DNA from 3 places in the Serratia sp. HNCC26DJ206 genome. Region 3 is predicted to be linked to each of the others. Evidence: predicted binding sites of a transcription regulator. Region 3 holds the regulator's gene; each other region holds the start of a gene.
What was found. The regulator LexA, encoded in region 3, represses DNA repair genes until DNA is damaged. The targets are predictions, from matches to a motif close to TNCTGTATGTACATACAGNA.

Region 1: the regulator LexA is predicted to act here: its motif matches at 5,153-5,172, upstream of AC2A1E_RS07930 (DNA translocase FtsK 4TM domain-containing protein).
Region 2: the regulator LexA is predicted to act here: its motif matches at 2,206-2,225, upstream of uvrB (excinuclease ABC subunit UvrB).

The regions. Positions count from the first base shown of each region.
Region 1 covers NZ_JBXUGP010000009.1:77,774-85,849, forward strand. The annotation lists gene AC2A1E_RS07920 (replication-associated recombination protein A) at 1-820, opposite strand, end outside; gene lolA (outer membrane lipoprotein periplasmic chaperone LolA) at 829-1,440, opposite strand; gene AC2A1E_RS07930 (DNA translocase FtsK 4TM domain-containing protein) at 1,641-5,087, opposite strand; gene lrp (leucine-responsive transcriptional regulator Lrp) at 5,208-5,702, opposite strand; gene trxB (thioredoxin-disulfide reductase) at 6,410-7,381, shown strand; gene cydD (heme ABC transporter permease/ATP-binding protein CydD) at 7,822-8,076, shown strand, end outside.
Region 2 covers NZ_JBXUGP010000019.1:64,113-72,188, reverse strand. The annotation lists gene bioC (malonyl-ACP O-methyltransferase BioC) at 1-17, shown strand, start outside; gene bioD (dethiobiotin synthase) at 10-696, shown strand; gene AC2A1E_RS14160 (ATP-binding cassette domain-containing protein) at 708-1,418, opposite strand; gene AC2A1E_RS14155 (hypothetical protein) at 1,445-1,771, opposite strand; gene uvrB (excinuclease ABC subunit UvrB) at 2,331-4,343, shown strand; gene AC2A1E_RS14145 (VF530 family protein) at 4,441-4,686, shown strand; gene AC2A1E_RS14140 (gluconeogenesis factor YvcK family protein) at 4,688-5,605, opposite strand; molybdenum cofactor riboswitch at 5,868-6,011, shown strand; gene moaA (GTP 3',8-cyclase MoaA) at 5,998-6,984, shown strand; gene moaB (molybdenum cofactor biosynthesis protein B) at 7,125-7,637, shown strand; gene moaC (cyclic pyranopterin monophosphate synthase MoaC) at 7,641-8,076, shown strand, end outside.
Region 3 covers NZ_JBXUGP010000023.1:52,691-60,766, reverse strand. The annotation lists gene plsB (glycerol-3-phosphate 1-O-acyltransferase PlsB) at 1-2,329, opposite strand, end outside; gene AC2A1E_RS16240 (diacylglycerol kinase) at 2,478-2,846, shown strand; gene lexA (transcriptional repressor LexA) at 2,974-3,582, shown strand; gene dinF (MATE family efflux transporter DinF) at 3,693-5,039, shown strand; gene zur (zinc uptake transcriptional repressor Zur) at 5,086-5,595, opposite strand; gene AC2A1E_RS16220 (sugar O-acetyltransferase) at 5,839-6,411, shown strand; gene AC2A1E_RS16215 (anti-sigma factor family protein) at 6,417-7,172, opposite strand; gene AC2A1E_RS16210 (RNA polymerase sigma factor) at 7,169-7,669, opposite strand; gene AC2A1E_RS16205 (tetratricopeptide repeat protein) at 7,706-8,076, opposite strand, start outside.

The DNA.
Region 1 (8,076 bases), on a different contig from region 3:
CTGCATCCGGCGCTGAACCACGCACCGATTTATGCAACGCAGAGATCAGGTCGTAATAGCGATCGCCTTTATTGTCGAAGCGCGCGCTGCGTTCACCAGAAACCTCTTTCAGCAATTCCGGCGTTAATACCCGCATTCCCTGAGCATCGATTTCAGCCATATCGGCCATCATTTCCAGGCTGTTCAACGCACGGCGCGCGTCGCCGCCCACCAGTTCCGATAGCATGCGCTGGGTGTCTTCCGGCAGCACCACGTTCTGGCCGCCAAAACCACGGCCGTTATCCTTCATGGCCTGATCCAGCACCTGGCAGATATCCTCGGCGGTCAGCGCTTTCAACAGGTAGACGCGAGCACGAGACAACAAGGCCGAATTCAGCTCAAAAGAGGGGTTTTCCGTGGTGGCACCGATAAAAGTGATAGTCCCGTCTTCAATATGCGGCAAGAAGGCATCCTGCTGGCTTTTATTGAACCGGTGCACTTCATCGACAAACAGAATGGTACGGCGGCCAGCATCACGGTTTTGCCGCGCGCGTTCGATCGCCTCGCGGATTTCCTTGATACCGGAAGTGACCGCAGAGATCCGCTCAACGTCCGCCTGGCCATAACGGCCAATCAGTTCTGCCAGCGTGGTTTTCCCGGTTCCCGGTGGGCCCCACAGGATCATCGAGTGCAGTTGCCCGGCTTCAATCGCCCGTGGCAAAGGCTTACCCGGTGCCAGCAAATGCTGCTGGCCGATGTACTGCGCAAGCGTTGTTGGCCGCATACGCGCGGCCAAGGGTTGGAATTCATTGTGGGAAAAATCGAGTGACAGATTACTCACGCAGACCTCTACTTGCGCTGGTCATCCAGCGTCACCCCCTTCGGCGGGGTAAATTTGAATTTGGCAGCATCAACGCTGCTGTTCTGCTGGCTTTTTAGCTGGTAATCACTGCGTTGGCCGTCTTGTTCAACTGCGGTAAAACTCTTGATCGTACCGCTGTTGGTGACTGTGATCGCAAACTGTTTCAGATTGCCACTGCTAGCTTTTGGCGTCAGCTCAAAATCATCGCCTTTTTGCTTAACGTGGTACTGTTTCCAATCGTTGGCATTATTACGGGTAATCAGCATAAACGGCGTGTTGCCGGTAGCACCCTTCAGCCAGGTAGCAGTCACCTGCTCAACAAACGGGTTATAGAACCACAGGGTTTCGCCATCAGAAACCAGCACGCTCTCATCCGGAGAAGTCATATGCCAGTTAAACAGGTTCGGGCGTTTTACCCACAGCTCACCTTCCCCTTGTTGCACCGCAGCACCGTCACTGCTGGTCACCGATTGGGAGAAACTGGCGTGGAAACTGTTCACTTTCGCCAGGCGGTTTTGCAGATCCTGAGAGGCATCCGCCAGCACTGACGTGGACGCAAAGCCTGAAAGCAGGCAACAGGCAACTAACAGTTTTTTCATTATTCCAGATACCTTATGAAATTCATTTACCGCAGGGCAGTGCCACACGGATCAAATAACCTTTAACGTTCACCACTGTACCTGAAGCCCTGAACGGGCTGCCAGAACAATACTCCGAGAAATTCACGGGTTTACGCTTCTTTGCACAAGGGCCGCTAAAGCGGCCCTTTATGATTGCTACAACGGGTAGATATCAGCTATCAATCGTGACGCGGCGGAGCCAACACTTCGCGGTTGCCGTTATGCCCCTGCTCGCTGACGATCCCCTGCGCTTCCATCTGTTCGATGATACGCGCAGCACGGTTATAACCGATGCGGAACTGACGTTGTACGCCAGAAATAGAAGCGCGGCGCTTGTCCACCACAAACTCCACGGCCTGATCGAACAGCGGATCCAGCTCTTCATCACCGTCCAAGCCGCCAGCCGCACCACCTTCGCCTTCGTCACCACCGCTGAGGATCCCCTCTTTGTACTGCGGCCGTTCACGGGCTTTCCAATCTTTCACTACCGCATGCACTTCCTGATCGCGTACAAAAGCGCCGTGCACACGTACCGGAATGGAGGAGTTAGGTGCCAAGTACAGCATATCACCCATCCCCAGCAAGGATTCAGCACCACTCTGATCGAGAATGGTACGGGAGTCGATCTTGCTGGAAACGGTGAACGCAATACGCGTTGGAATGTTCGCTTTAATCAACCCGGTAATGACATCTACCGACGGACGCTGGGTTGCCAATACCAGATGGATACCCGCAGCACGCGCTTTCTGTGCCAGACGGGCGATCAGCTCTTCCACTTTTTTACCGACCGTCATAATCAGGTCAGCAAACTCATCCACCATCACCACGATGTAGGGTTCTTTTTCCAACATCGGCATCACGGTGCCCATGCTGTCTGTCGGTTTCCAGAACGGATCCGGAATCGGTCTACCCATCGCTTCGGCCTGATCGACGCGCTCGTTATAACCCGCCAGATTGCGCACACCCAAAGCAGACATCAGCTTATAGCGACGTTCCATCTCGGCGACACACCAGCGCAACGCGTTGGCCGCATCTTTCATGTCGGTGACCACATCAGTCAGCAGATGCGGAATACCTTCATAGACCGACAGCTCCAGCATTTTCGGGTCGATCATGATAAAGCGCACTTCTTTTGGCGTGGCTTTATACAAGATACTCAGGATCATGGCGTTGACCCCGACCGACTTACCGGAACCGGTGGTCCCGGCCACTAGCAAGTGCGGCATTTTACCCAGATCGGCCACCACCGGCTGACCGGAAATATCTTTGCCCAACACGATTGCCAACGGCGACGGATTATCACGGAATGCCGGGCAATCCAACACTTCTCGCAGATACACGGTTTGACGCTTAGCGTTTGGCAATTCGATACCCACGTAAGGTTTACCTGGGATCACCTCAACCACGCGCACCGCGGAGGTTGACAGCGAACGCGCCAAATCACGCGACAGATTGGAAATACGTGCGGCTTTGACGCCTGGCGCCAGATCCAGTTCGAAACGTGTAATCACTGGGCCAGGCAGAATATCCACAACGTCAGCCTTAACCCGATAATCTGCCAAGCTAGCTTCCACCAGACGGGCTTTCTGCTCCAGCTCAAACGAATCAACCGGTTCCACCTCTTTCGGGGCTTCAGTCAGCAGATCCAGCGTAGGCAATGGCGTCGTCGGCTTTTGCAGCGGCTGATCGTTACGCATCAGGAACGGGTGGATCAGGCTGTCCATCGCGGGCGCGGCAGGCTGCTGCTGTGCTGGTGGTTGATAAGGCTGTTGCGGCTGATAAGCAGGTACAGATGGCGTTTGAGGCCGTGGAGCCTGATAAGCGGGCGTTTCTGGCTCAAACTGACCGAAAGGCACATCATCTTCTCTTTCGCTTTGCAGTTCGATACGTTCTTCAAGCTGCGGCGACAGGGTGAATAAAGGCTCTTTTGGACCATCATCAACCAAGTCTGCCATCGGTGAGAAACTGAAGGCCTTGCTGGTGTCAACAAGGCGCGAGACTGGCGCGGGTTCAGACAGCGTATTCTCTTCACCATAGCGTGCCTGCTGTTGCTGCGCAAAAGCCTGGCCAAGAGCCGCTTCCTGCACAGCGCTTTCATCATCATGCTGATATTCTTCGCCATAGCGCTGGTTCTGCTGCTCGGCAAATGCCTGGCCCAGTGCAGCTTCCTGCAAAGCCTCGTCTTCCTGCAAATCGCTGGCAGACTGTTGCAAAGGTTCTTCGCTGCGATGACGCTGCACCTGCTCTGCCATGCGCTGCGAAGGCAATTTGATGCCATAGGAGGCCAGTTCACGCCGAGTGGGGATACGCACCGGATTCGGACGCGGTAATTCAGGGCCAATACCTTGCTTAATCTGGGAATTACCGTCGCTGGTGGCAGTAAATGCTGGCATAAAGGTATGGTTAACCACACTGGCTACGGTGCTTGCCGTAGCGGATGGTGGTTTTACTGCACCAAAGGAAGGTGCATCGTCGCTATCGCTGGCGCTAAACCCGGTTGAACCACTGAAACCAACGTGATCGCGCTGTGCGGCAGAAAAATCAAACGGCGACTGCTCACGCGGCGGCGCAACAGATGCCTGCCAATCCCCCAAGCGCGGCTCATCTTCGTCCTGATAAGGGTCTACCGTACGCGTCGTTTTCGGTGCGGGTGTTTCTTCCGGGAGCTCAAACGAATAGAGCGGTGGTGTGCTCTGCTCTTGCACTGGGCTCAACGGATGCTGACTGATCGAAGCAGGTGCTGCGGGTGCAGCCGTCACCGGAGCCGGAGTGGTTACCGGCATATCAACCACCGCTTGTACAGGCTCATCAGCAGGAAGTTCGTCATCAATGGCGCGCAAACCACTCAAAAGTGGATCAACATCATCTTGTTGCGCCATTTCACTGACCGAAGGCGCAGAGAACAGCACGTCATCATCGTCCGCCACAGCGGCTACGGCGGTGCTCTTAGCATCTGGCTCTGACTCATCAATCAATCCGTCGTCATCATCGTGATAATGATCGTCACGACGTGAACGGTTGGTCATGAAAGTAGCTGTTCCCAGTACCACTCCACCGATTTTTTCAGCGATAACCAACCAGGACCAGCCGGTGAACAGCGTTAATCCCACCGCCCAAATGCCCAACAGCGCCAAGGTGGCACCAATGCCATTAAACCACGGCAGCATGGCAGTGCTCAGCAAACTGCCAATCACACCACCGGAGGCGAAATAGTAGAGATCGTCGACATTCAGTGCTGCCAAACCACAAGAGGTGAGCACCAGCGCCAACGTACCGATCAGGCGCAACGACAGCGCAAAATAGTCAATATAATCATGATTGCCGCGCTGACGGAACCCAGCCCAGCATAGAATGAACATGATCGGCGGTATCGCGTAGGCGAGTACTCCGAAGGTGAAGAACAGAGTGTCGGCCAACCATGCGCCAACACCGCCGCCCAGATTATGGATCGGCTCGTGCCATGCAGTTTGCGACCAACTGGGGTCAGAAGGATTGAAACTGACCAGTGCAGCCATAAGGTAAACGGCAAAAATCGCTACCACGATCGACAAAGCCTCAAGCAAACGCTGCCCGCTGCTGAGCCTCTTCAGGGTAACTTCTTTATCTTCTGTGTATTCCTGGCTCAAGAAAGGCTCTCCAGGTTCCTGTTAGCTGGCATAGTAACAGCGCCGAGAGGCTTCCTCGGCGCCGAAACTGTATGGATAAACAGGAGTATAACGAATTTAATCAGGTTTTGCACCTGCGTCTTACCGTGTTTTGATAACCAGACGGTTACTCTGTTTCACTTCTTCCATCACCACGTAAGTACGGGTGTCATTAACCCCCGGCAAACGCAACAGAGTTTCGCCCAGCAATTTACGGTAAGCCGACATATCGGGCACACGGGTTTTCAACAGATAGTCGAAATCACCGGAAACCAGATGACACTCCTGAATTTCTTCAAGTTTCTGTACGGCTGAGTTGAATTGTTCAAACACGTCCGGCGCACCGCGGTTCAGCGTGATTTCCACGAAAACCAGCAGGGAAGCGTCCAGATAATGTGGGTTGAGCAATGCGGTATAACCATGGATAAAACCCTGACGCTCAAGACGGCGCACGCGTTCTAAACATGGCGTTGGGGATAACCCCACGCGCTTCGAAAGCTCGACGTTCGAAATTCGCCCATCCTTTTGCAATTCATTCAGGATGTTGCGGTCGATACGGTCAAGATCTTTACCCGGGCGTTTTTTATTGTCTGCCATTATTATTGTCTCTCTTATGTTCTTCCCTGCACTTGCCACACCCTAGCCAACGTCAATGTGCAAGGGCTTGTTCCAAGCGAAGACCCGATGTCTTTGATAAGCGGCTCATTCCCCTGAGACAGGGAATATTTCTGTAACACTTACCGCCGTATTGCTCCTTTTCACTACCATCTTCCGCCGTTGTACAGCCTGTCTGTCCACCCCATACAACGAATTCAAATGATGCTCACATGCAGAAGAGAACTCACTCCCCTAGAGCCAAATCCGCCCTCACCTGCCGCAACGATGTAATACGCTGCTTTATCGGCATAGATACAAACGGTTTACTGCTGGTCCGGGGATAATTTCTTCTTCCTATGATGTTTTCGCAAATGCGCAGCGGATTGTCAAAGTAAAAGAAGTAAAATCAGAAGAACGTGCCGTGAGGAAAACGGAGCGCCTCATTTTCAGTTAGGAATCTCCGCATTAAAAAGCCAGGAAATTAGCCACATAAAACCCACAAAGATATCATTTTTCACGCATTTATGAACAGATATAATCCTTGCATTGGGATTAATTAAATTACAACGTCTGGCGCTCAGGGAGTGCCATTAATCGACACCTGCTATCAAACAAATCGTTAACAACATTCCCTGATGCTTTTTTTACTGAAGTATTTTCCCTACAATCGCTACCACTGTCCGCCATCGTGGAAAAAGAGGTTATTCATGGGCACGGCTAAACATAGCAAATTACTGATTCTGGGTTCAGGCCCGGCTGGCTACACCGCCGCTGTTTATGCAGCGCGGGCAAACCTGAACCCGGTGCTGATCACCGGTATGGAGCAAGGGGGTCAGTTGACCACCACCACCGAAGTCGAAAACTGGCCTGGTGACGCCGAAGGGCTGACTGGCCCGGCGTTGATGGAGCGTATGCGCGAGCATGCTGAAAAATTCGAGACTGAAATCGTCTTTGACCATATCAACAGTGCCGATTTGCAGAACCGTCCTTTCCGCCTGTTTGGCGACAGCGGCGAATACACCTGCGATGCGCTGATCATCGCTACCGGTGCTTCTGCCCGCTACTTAGGGCTGCCAACGGAAGAAGCCTTCAAGGGCAAAGGGGTTTCCGCCTGTGCGACCTGTGACGGTTTCTTCTACCGTAATCAGAAAGTTGCGGTAGTGGGTGGGGGTAACACCGCTGTAGAAGAAGCGCTGTATCTCTCCAACATTGCATCTGAAGTGCATCTGATTCATCGCCGCGACAGCTTTCGCTCGGAAAAAATCCTGATCAACCGTTTGATGGATAAAGTGAAGAACGGCAACATCGTCCTACACACTGACCGTACTCTGGATGAAGTGCTGGGCGATCAAATGGGTGTCACCGGTGTGCGTATCCGCAGCACCAAAGCTGAAAATGAAACCGAAGAGTTGGCCGTTGCCGGCGTGTTTATCGCAATCGGTCACAGCCCGAATACCGCTATCTTCGGTGAGCAGCTTGCATTGGAAAATGGCTACATCAAAGTGCAGTCCGGCATTCATGGCAACGCGACCCAGACGAGTATCCCTGGCGTGTTTGCAGCCGGCGACGTCATGGACCATATCTATCGTCAGGCAATTACCTCTGCCGGTACCGGTTGCATGGCGGCACTGGATGCCGAGCGTTACCTCGACGGTATCGCCCAGGCTGAAGTGCGGTAAATCTTTCCTTCGTTCACTCCAAGGCGGCTTCTTAGCCGCCTCAGACTGCTGACAAAGCCAGATATTAGGGAGAGCGTGCCGAAGGGGTCGTAGCGGCGTAAGCCGCCGGAGCGCCCCTCGGTGCGCTAGGCCCGAGTATCTCTGGCTTAAAAACCACTTTGTCATCAACCTCCGCCTTATTTATCCCCAGCGTATTTCAAAGATCCCCCTGAATTGCCGAAAACCTGGCCGCAGCATATCCCCTAAATAATTCGAGTTGCAGGAAAGCCAACACACCTGCTGCTCGAAGTATTACGGGGATAGGGATATTTATTTTCAGTCTGCATGGTGACGAGGTAACATTAGCGTTCACTTGTTTCGCTTCAGGTCGAGGCAAACACTTTTTTAACAGTACGTTAACCTGACCTGTTACGGCAGGCATCGGCGACGCAGACTACCTGATGAAAAAAACCAGACAGTACCAATTAACCCGTTGGCTCAAAACCCAGAGTGCATTGGCGCAGCGTTGGCTGCGTCTTTCCATGCTGTTAGGCCTGCTCAGCGGCATTTTGATCGTCGCCCAGTCCTGGCTGTTAGCCTCCCTGCTTCATGCCCTGATTATCGAACATCAACCCCGCGCTGAACTTGTCTCCTCGTTTATCGGGTTGATTGCCGCCTTTGCGCTGCGAGCGCTGTTAAGCTGGCTGCGCGAGCGC
Region 2 (8,076 bases), on a different contig from region 3:
TGATTTACCGTGATTGAGCGCTTTTTCGTCACCGGAACCGATACCGAAGTCGGTAAAACCGTGGCCAGCAGTGCGCTGTTGCAGGCCGCCGCTGCCGCAGGTTTACGCTGTGCCGGTTATAAGCCGGTGGCGTCCGGCAGCGAGATGACGCCTGATGGCCTGCGTAATACAGATGCGCTGGCGTTGCAGAAAAACAGCAGCGTGCCGTTGGGTTACGCCGAAGTAAACCCTTACACCTTCGCGGAGCCGACGTCGCCACATATCGCCAGCCAGGCAGAAGATCGGCCGATTTCTCTGATCCGGCTTTCTGCTGGTTTACGCCATCTTGAACAGCGTGCCGACTGGCTGCTGGTGGAAGGGGCCGGGGGATGGTTTACCCCGCTTTCTGAGCTGTATACCTTTGCCGATTGGGTACAACTGGAGCAGTTGCCGGTGATCCTGGTGGTGGGCATCAAGCTAGGTTGTATCAACCATGCTTTGCTCACGGCGCAGGCGATTCAGCAGGCGGGGCTGCCCTTGGCTGGCTGGATCGCCAACGATATCACCAAGCCCGGAAAGCGCCACCAGGAGTACCTCGCTACGTTGCTCCGTATGCTGCCAGCGCCGCTGCTGGGGGAGATCCTGCACCTGCCGCAGGTAGAGCAACAGACACTGGGTCAGTATCTCGATCTTACCGCCTTGCAATCCGCTGGCTGAGTGACAAAAGCTTATCCTGCCAGATAGGTATTAATTAATGCCTCATCAAGCTGTGCCAAGGTGCCGTTGGCCACGTTGCGGCCTTGATCCATCAGGAAAAAGCAATCCGCCACGTGGCGCACAAACGGCAATGTATGCTCCACCAGCAAAATGGTCATGCCTAATTCGTGATTCAGCCTGCGGATAATATTGCTGATTTCTTTCGCCTGCGAAGAGGAGATGCCTGCTGTTGGTTCATCGAGGATCAGCAACTCCGGCTCCAGCACCAGTGCGCGGGCGATCGCCAGCTGTTGCTGCTCATCGCCACACAAATCCCCGGCACGATACAGCAACATGGCCCGCAGATGGGGGAACAGACTGTAAATCATCGGCGGAATACGCCGGGTTTTGTCATGCCCGGCCAGCAGCGCTATCTGAAGGTTTTCCTCCACGCTCAGTTGGGAGAAGATTTGCCGCCCCTGCGGCACGTAACTGATACCCAGTGCCGCCCGATTTTCCATCGGCTGCTGCAACAGATTTTGCGGTGGTTCATTGGCCAGTTGCCAGGTCATGCTGCCGCTGACAATCGGCAAATGCCCCATAATGCAATTAACCAGCGTAGTTTTACCCACGCCGTTGCGGCCAAGCAACGTGGTGCATTGCCCACGCGGCAGTTCAAGGCTGACATCCCACAATATATGGTTATGCCCATAATATTGATTTACTGCGCGTAAACTTAGCATTTTGCATTCTCCTCAAAGAGGCGTGTTCACTCGTGGATGGGATGAGCGACTCCGTTTTCAGGTACAGTTATGCGGTGTGTAAAGAATTCAGCAATTCTCAGGCCAACTTTAATGGTATAGCGCAAAACGGGAGGTGTTACCGTTTTGTTAATTGCTGCGGCTGTGCTGGCGGAGGGGGCTGTGGGAGCCGAAAAAATGCCTGTCATTAACGCGGGAGGTTTTTGCACTTTTGTGGTGCGGCGTTGACGGGAAATGGTGCAAGTTCCGGCAGATTGTCGCAACAGGCAGTGACCTGAACGGGGAAGAAAGAAAATGAGATCTGGGCAATGACTGCTTTTAGTATTAATTGTCATAACCAAAGCCAGATTTTTGTGAAAAAATAACTAAAAAATCGCCTTAGACGACATTTTAGCGAGAAAACCGTTCTTTCTGTAACTCCCGGCTCCCATGGGGTAGTGTGAGTTATCCACCATTCCTGTGGATAACCTTGTGCATTATCCCTAGAAAAGCGGCGTAAACAGAGAGCGGACGCGGGTTGTGTTCGCGTTGCCCGTATTCTCGTCTTTTTTATAAAAACAATAATTATCAATAAGTTAATTAAAATCAAGCAAGCCAATAACAACTTGGCGCGCTACGCGTCATTTTTGCTCTGAATGCTATCGAGATGTTAATTATTGCCGGGCTCTGGGGATAAAATGGTGGTTGACAATAAAAATGCCACGCTGCTGTAACCTCCTTGGTGCACAGATGCTTGGTTAACGCACGCTAAAGCGACAAATCCACTTGAAGCTGGTTTTATATCCAGTATTATAAGCGCTGGCGAAGATCGCTAGGGTTTTCCATACTTAGGAGCCGCTGTTCGCAGATGCTATCCTCGTCGCCCGGTTGCCACTCGAATTATTCAGGGTATATATGAGCAAAATTTTCAAACTGCATTCAGAATTTGCACCGGCCGGCGATCAGCCGGAGGCCATTCGCAAGCTGGAAATGGGGCTGGAGGATGGCCTGGCGCACCAGACCTTGCTGGGGGTGACCGGATCGGGCAAGACCTTTACCATCGCTAACGTGATCGCCGATCTCAACCGGCCAACCATGGTGCTGGCACCGAATAAAACCCTGGCGGCACAGCTCTATGGCGAGATGAAAGAGTTCTTTCCCGAGAATGCGGTGGAGTATTTTGTCTCCTATTACGATTACTACCAACCGGAAGCCTACGTCCCTAGCTCCGATACCTTTATCGAGAAAGACGCCTCGATAAACGAACACATTGAACAGATGCGCCTTTCGGCCACCAAAGCGCTGCTTGAGCGGCGTGATGTGGTGGTGGTGGCATCGGTTTCTGCAATCTACGGCCTGGGCGATCCCGATCTTTACCTGAAGATGATGCTGCACCTGACCAAGGGCATGATCATCGATCAGCGCTCGATCCTGCGCCGCCTGGCTGAGCTGCAATATACCCGCAACGATCAGGCATTCCAGCGTGCCACTTTCCGCGTGCGCGGTGAAGTGATCGACATCTTCCCGGCGGAATCAGACGAACTGGCGCTGCGCGTCGAACTGTTTGACGAAGAGGTGGAACGCCTGTCGCTGTTTGATCCGCTCACCGGCCAGGTTGAGCAGGTGGTGCCCCGTTTCACCATCTACCCTAAATCCCACTACGTCACACCACGGGAACGTATCCTGCAGGCGATGGAGGAGATCAAGGTGGAACTGGAACAGCGGCGCAAGGTGTTGCTGGCTAACAATAAGCTGCTGGAAGAGCAACGCTTGGCACAGCGTACCCAGTTTGATCTGGAGATGATGAACGAACTGGGTTATTGCTCGGGCATCGAAAACTACTCGCGCTACCTCTCCGGGCGCGGCGAGGGCGAGCCGCCGCCGACGCTGTTCGACTACTTGCCCGCCGATGGCTTGCTGGTGGTAGACGAATCGCACGTTACCATTCCGCAGATTGGCGGTATGTTCAAAGGCGACCGTTCACGCAAAGAAACGCTGGTGGAATACGGTTTTCGTCTGCCTTCGGCGCTGGACAACCGGCCGATGCGCTTTGAAGAGTTTGAAGCGCTGGCCCCGCAAACCATCTATGTCTCCGCTACGCCGGGTAAATATGAGCTGGAAAAATCCGGTGGCGATATTATCGATCAGGTAGTGCGCCCAACCGGCCTGTTGGATCCTGTGGTGGAAGTCCGCCCGGTGACGACCCAGGTTGACGACCTGCTTTCCGAGATCCGCAAGCGCGTGGCGATCAACGAACGCGTGCTGGTGACTACGCTGACCAAACGCATGGCGGAAGACCTGACGGAATACCTGGAGGAACACGGCGAGCGGGTGCGTTATCTGCACTCGGATATCGACACCGTAGAACGTGTTGAAATCATCCGTGATTTGCGCCTTGGTGAGTTCGACGTGCTGGTGGGGATCAACCTGCTGCGGGAAGGATTGGACATGCCTGAGGTGTCGCTGGTGGCGATCCTGGACGCCGATAAAGAGGGCTTCCTGCGTTCAGAGCGCTCGCTGATCCAGACCATTGGCCGTGCAGCGCGTAACCTCAACGGTAAGGCGATTCTGTACGGCGACAGAATTACCGATTCCATGGCCAAGGCGATCGGTGAAACCGAACGCCGCCGCGCCAAGCAGCAGGCGCATAACGAAGCCAACGGCATTGTACCTAAGGGCCTGAACAAGAAAGTGGCCGATATTATGCAACTGGGGAACCCGAGTTCGCGTAGCAAGCACAAAGGCAGAGGCAAGGCGGCAGAAAGCGCGGCGCAGTACAAACACCTCACGCCAAAAGCATTGGATCAGAAAATCCGCGAGTTGGAAGGCCAGATGTATTCCCATGCGCAAAACCTGGAGTTCGAGCAGGCCGCCGCCGTACGCGACGAAATTCATCAGTTGCGCGAGCAGTTTATTGCGATTTCATAACTGCGCTAACTAGGAAGGCGACGGGTATAAATCCATTGCCGCGTGGGCGTTTACTGATTAAGGTATGCGCCCGAATTATTGATATGAGTTGCCGAGCATGACTGCACATCCATCAAAAGATCCGCTACATGGTATTACGCTGGAACAATTACTGAACAAGTTGGTGGAACAGTATGGCTGGAGCGGGCTGGCTGAACGCATCCGTATCAACTGTTTCAGCAGCGATCCGAGCATCAAGTCCAGCCTGAAGTTTTTGCGCCGCACGCCGTGGGCGCGCAAGCAGGTGGAAGATCTCTATATCGACACCGTCAGCGATAACCCGTGGCACCGTGGCAAGGACTGAACTAAGTACGGGTAGCCAGTTGCACCAGTGCCTGATCGAGCGCCAGACGCAGTAACTGGCGATCATGGCGGTAAGGGATATCGGCGGCTTCCAGCGGTTGTTTTACCACAATGCGATCGTGCATTTCGTCCGTGTTGATATGCGGGCCAACCACCACCGCATCAATCATTTTCCGGCCGATTCTCTCTTCCATCAGTTCCAGCTTTTGTTTGAGCGTCAGTGCTGCGGCAGCAACGCTCAGCTCACGCCCCAGATTACCGATATAGATCATGCTGGCACTGCTGCGGCGCAGGGCTTGAGTCAGATCGTCAAGCAGTAGCAGCGGCATCAGGCTGGTGAGGAAACTGCCTGGCCCAATCAGGATCAGTTCAGCTTGCGCAATGGCTTCCACGGCTTCACGCGTGGTACGCACATGCGGGTAAAGCATCAACTCTTGCGGCATAGTTGCCAGTTGGTCGATATTCACTTCGCCGTAAATCTGATTGCCTTCATGATCGTGCGCTTCCAGGTCCACCGGTTGTTCCGACATCGGGATCAGCGCTGCCTCGACTTTCAGCAGGTTGCGTACCAGATTGATCGCCTCCAACGGGCGCACGCTGAGATGATCCAGCGCTTTCAGCATCAGATTGCCCAGATTATGCCCGGCCAGTTCACCATTACCGCTAAAACGGTATTCAAACATCGCAGAAGCCACGCTGGGTTCGGTAATCAGCTGATTCAGGCAATTACGCGTATCACCCCAGGCGATACCGCCTTCGGAACGGCGGATACGGCCGGTAGAGCCCCCATTATCGGTTGTCGTGATAATACCGGTTAAACGGGATCCTAAAGACGACAGAGACGACATCACGCGGCCAAGACCATGACCACCACCTAATGCCACCACCCGATCGAGATCGGCGAGGGTTCGATTGCGCATAAAATTCCTTAATACACTGGGCGTTGACTGCCTGCATAAAGTAGCGGATTTAACGAGAAAACGCGAAAAAGAGTGTGGTTTGCGTGATTCTGGTCAATTCGCCTGCGTAACAGGTGTTTACTATGGTTAACCAGATTTGGATCCGTAAAATCGCTGTATATAAAATTATATAGCGTAATTGCGCGTTGGCTATCGCATTTGTTTCGCGCTAGAATTCTGCTGAAAACCACGGTTTCATTCGGGTTACCTCAGGTAGCCGGGATTGAAATCCAAACTCCTAGCCTTTGTGCCTACGTTGTTCCACGGGAACGATAGGGTGCCTGGGCCGTGGCGAAGTCAGCCACCAGGGTGCAGAGTGGAAACGCTCGCATCTCCCGTATTTGGAAGGTGTTATGGTACCGCAACTCATTGATGCTTTTGAGCGCAAGTTCTATTACTTGCGCCTGTCGATCACCGACGTGTGTAACTTTCGTTGCACCTATTGTCTGCCGGATGGCTACAAACCGAACGGCAGCCCCAAGACCTTTCTCTCGTTGGACGAAATCCGCCGCGTCAGCCGCGCGTTTGCCGAACTGGGTACTGAAAAAGTACGCCTGACCGGTGGCGAGCCCTCGTTGCGTCGCGACTTTACCGAGATCGTCGCCGCGGTGCGCGAAAACCCGGCGATCCGCACGCTGGCAGTGACCACCAATGGTTACCGCTTGGCGCGTGACGTGGCCCGCTGGCGCGATGCTGGCCTCACGGCGATTAACGTCAGCGTCGACAGCCTCGATCCACGCCAGTTTCACGCCATCACCGGGCAGGACAAATTTCGTCAGGTGATGGCAGGCATCGACGCTGCTTTTGCTGCCGGTTACCGCAAGGTCAAAGTCAACGTGGTGCTGATGCGTGATGTTAACCACCAGCAACTGGCCAGTTTTCTTCATTGGATCAAGGATCGCCCGATCCAACTGCGTTTTATTGAACTGATGGAAACCGGCGAAGGCAGTGAACTGTTCCGCAAACACCATGTTTCCGGCAACGTGATCCGCCAGCAACTGGAACAACAGGGTTGGCAACGTTTGGCGCGTGGTTATAGCGATGGCCCGGCGCAGGTGTTCAGCCACCCGGATTATCAGGGTGAGATTGGGCTGATCATGCCTTATGAGAAAGATTTCTGTGCCAGTTGCAACCGGTTGCGGGTTTCCGCCATTGGTAATCTGCACCTGTGCCTGTTTGGTGAACAAGGTATTACCCTGCGCGATCTGCTGGCGGATGACGCTCAGCTCGAAGAGCTGAAAATGCGTATTCAGGGCGGATTGCTTAGCAAAAAGCAGACGCATTTCTTGCATCAGGGTAATAGTGGCATCACGCAGAACTTATCGTTTATCGGCGGCTGATACCCGTATATTTCAAGCCACAGCGTTGATGCGCTCACCCCAGTCACTTACCTAAGTAAGCTCCTGGGGATTCACGCATTTGCCGCCTAGCTGTAACTTGAAATCTACAGGGTATCCACACTAGGGGAGCATATTTAGCTATGAGCCAGACCAGCAGCGAATTTATTCCAGCAAAAATTGCCATTCTGACCGTTTCGGACAGCCGTGGCGAAGCGGAAGATACCTCCGGCCAATATTTGCAGGAAGCGGCACAAGAAGCCGGGCATCAGGTGGTGGCACGCGCCATCGTTAAAGACAATATTTACCAGATCCGTGCGCAGGTTTCCGCGTGGATTGCCAGCGATAGCGTGCAGGCGGTGTTAATCAACGGTGGCACCGGTTTTACCGCCGGTGATAACACGCCCGAAGCCTTATTGCCGCTGTTTGACCGCGAAGTGGAAGGGTTTGGCGAACTGTTCCGCATGGTGTCGTTTGAAGAGATTGGCACCGCGACCATTCAGTCGCGCGCTCTGGCCGGTATCGCCAATCGGACGGTGATCTTCGCCATGCCGGGTTCCACCCGCGCTTGCCGAACCGCTTGGGAACGCATTATTGAAGAGCAGTTGGATGCGCGCCATCGTCCGTGCAACTTCCTGCCCCATATGAAGAAATAATTTATGACACAGTTAACCCATATCAATGCCGCAGGCGAAGCCCATATGGTGGATGTTTCTGCCAAGGCGGAAACGGTGCGTGAAGCGCGTGCCGAGGCTTTTGTTGAAATGCATGCCACGACGCTGGCGATGATTATTGACGGCAGCCATCACAAAGGGGACGTGTTTGCTACCGCGCGCATTGCCGGTATTCAGGCGGCGAAACGCACCTGGGAACTGATCCCGCTGTGCCACCCGTTGATGCTGAGTAAAGTGGAAGTGCAGCTCGAGGCACAGCCAGAACATAACCGCGTGCGCATCGAAACCTGCTGCCGCCTGACCGGCAAAACCGGAGTGGAAATGGAAGCGCTGACCGCCGCTTCGGTGGCGGCGCTCACCATTTACGATATGTGCAAAGCGGTACAGAAGGACATGGTGATCGGCCCGGTGCGGTTGCTGG
Region 3 (8,076 bases):
CACGGATCGCATCGCCGATATCGTTGATATAGCCTTCTTCACGCAGCGTCGCCACCAGGGTGGAGAACACCGCTTTGTCGAAGAACTCCGGCGCATTGATACCGTGCAGCACCGACAGGCGCTGAGCCATGATGCGGCTCTCTTTCTCCAGCGCGCCACGGTTGATGCTCGGGTTGGCACTGAGGATCGACATGGTAATCGCGTAACGCTGCAAGGTTTCGCGCACACCGGCCGCCAGCAGTTGCAGCGGGCGAATACGCGCCGGGTTCAGCACCAGCTCGTCACCTTTGTGGCAAATCAACTGTTGGCGGGCCAGTTCGTCGATCAGCGGTTGCAGAACCTCCGGCAGCTGTTCTTTTTCATAGCGCAGGAACAGTTCGGCTTTCAGCATCGGATAGATCAGGCTGACCTGGCGCAGTAACTCATCGCGTGATACGCGACGGTGATGCATCACGATGGTGGCAATCAGCGAAGGCAATACCAGCATATGGTGAATGTTGTTGCGGTAATAGGTCATCAGCACCGCTTGCTCGCGCGGCAGGATGATGATGTCACCGATGCTGTCTTTTTCCACCTCGAACTTGTTCATGTTCAACGCGTGATCCAGCAACTGCTCCGGCGTTTGTGCTGGCACGGTGGCATCAGGCGCATAAGGTGCATTACGCATCAACTGAAGGTAACAATCCAGTTGCTCAATCAACTGTTCACGAGTCAGCGCCCGCTGGCGCGATGCCAACAATGCGGTAACACACAGGTTCATGGCGTTGGCCGCCGCCGCATTGTTGATACGCACCATGATCCGGGCAGCCAGATCGTTGACCGCTGGCGTCAGCCAGCTTGGGCGCTGGGCTTCGATCGGATCAATAGACTCGCGCCACTGTGGCACATGGTGATTGAGGTAAGAGGTCAACGACAGAGGCTCGCCAAAGTTGACGTAGCCCTGGCCGAGGTTGCGCAGTTTGCGCAGGCCGCGCAGCATCTGCAACAGGCTCTCTTTCTCTTTGGTCGCACCGCGCAGCTCTTTGGCGTAGGTCCCTACCTCCATCACATGCTCATAACCGATGTAAACCGGCACTAATGTGATTGGGCGAGTCCCACCGCGCAGCATCGCCTGGATGGTCATCGACAGGGTGCCGGTTTTCGGTTCCAGCAAACGTCCGGTACGGGAACGGCCACCTTCCACAAAATATTCTACCGAATAGCCCCGGGTGAACAGCTCACCAAGGTATTCACGGAACACGGTGGAATAGAGCTTGTTGCCCTTGAAGGTACGGCGGATAAAGAACGCCCCCAAACGGCGGAAGATCGGCCCGGCTGGCCAGAAGTTCAGGTTGATGCCTGCGGCGATATGCGGCGGCACCAGCCCCTGATGGTAAAGCACGTAAGACAGCAACAGGTAATCCATGTGGCTGCGATGGCAGGGCACATAGACAATCTCGTGGCCGTCTTGCGCCAGTTGGCGCACGCGCTCGGCTTTGGTGACGTTGATGCCCTGATACAGCCGGTTCCAGGTCCAGCTCAACACGCGATCGGAAAGGCGTACGGCTTCATAAGAGAAATCGGCGGCAATCTCTTCCATCAGCGCAATGGCATTTTGCTGGGCTTTTTCGTGAGTGATCTTTTTGCTGCGCGCTTCGTCTTCGACCGCTTTTTCAATCGCTTTAGAAGCCAGCAACTTGTTGAACAGATCCTGACGGGCCGGCAGGCTTGGCCCAACGGCGGCCAAGCGCTGACGCGAGAAGTGCATGCGCGCGACACGCGCCAGTTTCTGCGCGATGGTTTTGTCAGTACCGTGCTCGGTGGCCATGCGCCGCAGAGAAACGGTATTGGAGAAGCGGACAAAACTGTCACGCCCTAACCACAGTATGGCGAAGAATTTCTGTACGCCGTTCAGCAGGCGCAGATGCGGTGTTCCGTGCCCTTCACGCCCCGGTGAGCGGCCGAACATCACGGATACCGGAAGCATCTGAATGTCGAGATCCGGATTGCTGCGGTGCAGATCCAGATAGTCGTGGAACAGTTTTACCGATTCTTCTTTTGGCGTGTAATAGCGGAATACGCGCGGGCCTTCATGGATAAACACGTGGCTCGGCAGAACGGCGCCGTCGATCTCCAGCGAGTTAAGGGGGTCGGGCAGATCCAACGCCAGGCACTGGGTGCGCAAGGTGAGCAAATCTGCCTTGGAATTATAAGGTAAAACATACAGAATTGGCCGTGAGGGATCTAACCCTAACTCCGTGACCGGATCCGAAGGGATAACCTTACTTTTTACCAACATTTTCAGTGGTAAATTCAATAGTTTATAATATATTTTACGCCAACCTAACATAACAACATAAAGCCTCTTGTTAGCAATGCGCCGCAAGCATACCAGAAACCAGGTAGCAGATCTGTGGTGTTGGGAATTCCAAGGCCGTTAACGGCTCTGGAAACACATAGGTAAATTATGACTCACCTTAGAGAAAGGTGCTCTTAACATGGCAAATAAAGCAACGGGCCTGACACGCATCATTAAGGCGGTAGGCTATTCATATAAAGGCTTAACCGCAGCCTGGCAGAACGAAGCCGCATTCCGTCAGGAATCGGTCGCGGTCATCGTGGCTATCATACTGGCGATTTGGCTGGATGTGGGTGCGATAGCGCGCATTTTATTGATTGGCTCTGTACTGCTGGTGATGATTGTCGAAATCCTCAACAGCGCGATTGAGGCCATCGTCGATCGCGTGGGGACGGATTACCATGAATTGTCTGGCCGGGCAAAAGACATGGGCTCGGCGGCGGTTTCATTGACGATTATGCTGGCGCTGTTCGTCTGGGGTTCAGTGCTGTGGCAGCATTTTAGTTGACCTTGAAAAGGGGCGTAATGTTGCGAACTGCTTCGCTAATCCCTGATTTTTATTTATTCTTCGGTTCCCAATCCCGGCTTACCTGTATATACTCACAGCAAGACTGTATAAACAAACAGGGGGCGGAATGAAAGCATTAACTACCAGACAGCAAGAGGTCTACGACCTGATTCGCGATCATATTGCGCAAACGGGCATGCCACCAACACGTGCCGAGATCGCCATGCGTTTGGGATTCCGTTCGCCTAATGCCGCCGAAGAGCATTTGAAAGCGCTGGCCCGCAAAGGGGTGATCGAAATTATCTCCGGTGCTTCGCGCGGTATCCGTCTGCTGATGGAAGATGAAGAAGGGTTACCTCTGGTTGGCCGCGTTGCTGCCGGTGAACCTTTGCTGGCCGAGCAACACATTGAAGGGCACTACAAAGTCGATCCTTCTTTGTTCAAACCTAACGCTGATTTCCTGCTGCGTGTTAACGGTATGTCGATGCGTGATATCGGTATCCTCGACGGCGATCTGCTGGCGGTGCATAAAACTCAGGACGTGCGTAACGGCCAAGTCGTGGTGGCACGTATCGAAGATGAAGTGACGGTCAAGCGTCTGAAAAAGCATGGCAACATAGTTGAACTGTTGCCGGAAAACAGTGAATTCCAGCCGATTGTGGTCGATCTGCGCGAGCAGAATTTTACTATCGAAGGTTTAGCCGTCGGTGTGATCCGCAACGGCGACTGGATCTAAGCGTTATACCCCTGATTGATATTTCAATTAATAAGAATTATATCGCCCCAACTCTGGGGCGATACCTCTTCTAAACCATCGTCACCGCACGGCCACGGGAACATTTCACTATGCGCCTGATTTCTGCTTTTACCAGCGACACCGATAAAGCGTTGTGGCGCCTGGCGTTGCCGATGATTTTCTCCAATATCACCGTTCCCTTGCTTGGCCTGGTGGATACCGCCGTTATCGGCCATCTCGATAGCCCGACTTATCTCGGTGGGGTTGCCGTGGGCTCAATGGCGACCAGTTTCCTGTTCATGTTGCTGCTGTTCCTGCGTATGAGCACCACCGGGCTGGCGGCGCAGGCGTTGGGCGCGCAGGATCCGCAACGGCTGGCCAGGGCTTTTATGCAACCGCTGCTGTTGGCGCTGGTGGCCGGGGTGGCGATTGTGCTGCTGCGAGCGCCGCTGATCGCACTGGCCTTGCAGATTGTCGGGGGCGATAAAGAAGTCTTGGCGCAGGCGCGGTTGTTTCTGGAGATCCGTTGGTTAAGCGCGCCAGCGGCATTGGCGAATATGGTGCTGCTCGGCTGGTTGTTGGGCGTGCAGTATGTGCGGGCACCGGTGATCTTGCTGATCGTCGGTAACCTGCTGAATATTGTGTTGGATATTTGGCTGGTGATGGGGCTGGGCTGGAATGTGCAGGGCGCCGCAGCCGCAACGGCGATTGCCGAGTATGCCACGCTGTTACTGGGGCTGTGGCTGTCGTGGCGGGTGCTGCGGATGCGCGGGATTACTCTGGCGATGCTGCACAACGCCTGGCGCGGTAATCTGCGCCGTTTGCTGGCGCTTAACCGTGACATCATGCTGCGTTCGTTATTACTGCAACTGTGCTTTGCCTCATTGACTATTCTGGGGGCGCGTATGGGGGGTGAAATCGTGGCGGTGAATGCGGTGCTGATGAATCTGCTGACGTTCACTGCTTACGCTTTAGATGGTTTTGCCTATGCGGTTGAGGCACATTCTGGCCATGCTTATGGGGCGCGGGACGATCGCCAACTGCATAAAGTATGGCGTGCGGCTTGCAGGCAGGCGTGCCTGGTGGCGCTCGGTTTTGCCCTGATTTATATGCTTGCAGGGCAGCACATCGTGGCAGCGTTAACCTCGCTGCCCGAATTACGTGCTCTGGCGAACCATTACCTGCCTTGGCAGGTGCTGCTGCCCTTGGTGGGTGTTTGGTGTTATCTGCTGGACGGCATGTTTATCGGCGCGACTCGCGGGGCAGAAATGCGCAACAGCATGGCAGTGGCCACTGTCGGTTATGGATTGACGTTATTCACATTGCCGTTGTTGGGCAACCACGGTTTATGGTTAGCTCTGATGGTGTTTCTGGCCTTGCGGGGGTTGGCACTGGGTTGGATTTGGCACCGCCACCAAGTGCGCGGCACCTGGTTTCCAGCTAATCATAACGTCTGAAAACAGATGAGCGCGGCGCTACGCTGCGGCATCGCTACCGCACCGCTTATTTCTTCTTGATCACAATACTGTGGTCATGATCGCAATCATGCTTGTTTTCGCATGCTTCTACCTCAACGCAGGCAGAACACAGGCCGTGGGCTTCAACCACGCTGTGGCGCAGCGCAAATCCTGATTCTGTTGCCAGTTTCTGCAACATTTCTTCCACGCCTTCCGTCGTGCGCTCGGTAACCTGCCCGCAGCGATCGCAGATAAACAGCGCAGAGGTGTGCATCGGCTGTTCGAAGTGGTGGCACAGCACATAGCTGTTGGCGGATTCGACACGGTGGATAAATCCCTGTTCCAACAAAAAGTCCAGAGCACGGTACACCGTGGGGGGCTTAGCCTGGGGTTCGGCGACGCGCAGCAAATCGAGCAGATCGTAGGCGCTGATGGCACCGGGTTGCTCCGCCATCAGGCGTAACACTTCCAGCCGTTGCGGGGTCAGTCGCACGTTACGCTGCTGACAGAGTCGTTCAGCCTGCGCGAGCAGCTTTTCCTGGTTGGTTGAGTTCATAGCAAATATTCCGGTGCGCAAAGAAGCTGATTTTAACATGTTTCAGTGGAATCGCCGAGGGTTGTGCCCTTTTCCCCACATAATGCGTTACTAGCCGACAACATGCGGTTTGAAATGAGAAACAGATCACGATTTATCGCAGTTGCACCTGAATAGGTCACTTTTACTGCTTTCTGGGGTAGGTTCTGGCGTGGGGTAGCGGTATAACGCGCAGCAAGAACGATGATTCTCAGGAGCTTTAGCATGACAGAAAGAGAAAAATTGCTGCGCGGCGAAGTTTATAACAGCCGTGATGAAGAGTTGATCGCACTGTATCACCGGGCGCGCGGCCTTACCAAACAGCTTGCTGCGTTGGATTCGCATCAGGCGGAAGAGAAGAAAAGCCTGCTGTGTGAACTGTTTGCTGCTTGGGGGGATGAAAGCTGGATCGAGCTGCCGTTCTGGTGTGATTACGGTCAGCATATCAGCATTGGTAAAAACTGCTTTATCAACGTCAATGCGGTGTTTCTCGACTGCAATACCATTACCATTGGCGATAACACGCTGATCGGCCCGAACGCGCAAATCTATACGCCAAGTCACCCGCTCAAGGCCAGCGAACGCTTTAGTGGCAATCCTGATTTCCCATTTCAAACCTCGGCCAAACCGGTGGTTATCGGCAGTAACGTCTGGATCGGCGGGAACGTGGTGATCCTGCCTGGCGTGACTATCGGCGATGGCACGACTATTGGCGCAGGTAGCGTGGTCACCGGAGATATCCCGGCTAACGTATTGGCGCTAGGGCAACCCTGCCGGGTGATCCGCGAGCTGGAATAACCGTTTTAGCCTGCCAGCGCTTGCCGTAGTTGTTCGGCAAGCGTGCTCATCTGCTGGGGCGGATTATGGCCAATCAACATAAAGCTGTGATCGCCGCCAGACCAGTACACCAGGTTCATTCCCATGCGCTGTTCATTCTCTGGCGCATCTTCACCAGGTTGTTGAATAATGCACAATGCCAGTGGCCCATATTGTTCATCAAGATAGGTCAGTTGGGCGATGTGCTTGCCATCGTAGGCCAAGATCCGGGCATTTTTCAGCGTCGCTCCTGGCAATGCCAACTGTTGTGACAGTAAGGTAATGCCTAGCTGTTCGCCGGTGTGTTGCAACTGAACGGCGAGCTCCTGAGGGGAAAGGGAATTGTCAGCCAGCGTTTCTGGCGTATACAGCGCCATATATTGTGCCACCAGACCGCGCCAGTTCTCTTCCGGTTGGTTGAACCGCAGGAAGGCGCGATCGCCTGCTACACCTAAAGCCAGTAAACCCATCGCTGCTGCAATCAGCTTGCGGCGGGTGATCCTGGGTGAGGCAGGTTGCAAGAGAGCTTGCAGGCCTGCCTGTAGCCGTTTTTTCGGCGCTTCGTCGAGCAGCGGCTGAAAAGCGGCTTTGAACGGCAGGTTACTGCCAGCCAGCCAGGCCAGACGAGCGGCCAGCTCTGGTTCTCTGGTGAGCCGTTGTTCCAGGTTATGTCGTTGTGAACGCTCCAACTGGTCATCCAGATAAGCGACCAGCAGTTCGTCAATATCGCGATGAGCGCTCATGATTTTTCTCCCTTTGACTGCGCGGGTGTGTTTTGCAACGCACTGTCGTTCGCCAGCCTCAGGCGTGCGGCTGCCAGGCGGCTCATGATGGTGCCGATTGGCACGCCAAGCACTTCCGCCGCCTCCCGGTAGGAAAGCTCTTCTACATACACCAGAAAGACCGTATTACGCTGGGCTTCCGGCAGCCGATTAACGCGCTGCATCACCTGATTGGCCCAGATCGGGTCGTCGTTGCTAGCCGAATCAGCAAGCTCATCAGCATCGACAAAGCCTTGCCCCTGACGAATATGCTGCGCCCGCATTTCATTGAGCCAGATGGAGTGCAGGATCGAGAACAACCAGCGATCCATGCGCGTACCTACGGTAAACTGTGCGGCACGCTCAAGTGCCCGCACGCAGGTGGCCTGAACCAAATCGTCGGCAAGATCCCGCCGGTGGCAAAGCACCAAACCATAGCGCCACAGGCGGGAAAGGTATTGCCCGATATCGTTGCGAATCGCATCGTTGCTGATAGCGGCCTCCAGGGTGCAACCTCATGATTCAGGGTGATGGTCGATAGCCGCTGCCAGATCGCGATACTCTTCACACCCGGTTCCGCAAAGTGATTTGATCACCGCTAACTGCTGTTTGGCCAGATCCGGGCGGCCTTTAATCATGTAGGCTTCACCCAGATATTCGCGGACTTTCGGGTAGTTCGGATCCAACGCCACTGATTTTAAATAGTAGCTGATACCTTCATCGGTGCGGCCGAGTTTGCGGGTGGCATAACCGCGATAATTCAGTGCTACGGCGGTGTTGGGATCCTGTAACGTGTTGAGGACATCAAGGGCCTCCTGATAATGGCCGCTTTTCGCCAGCATGTAGGCATAGTTAGTTCGATCGCCATCGCTAAGCATGCTGCTTT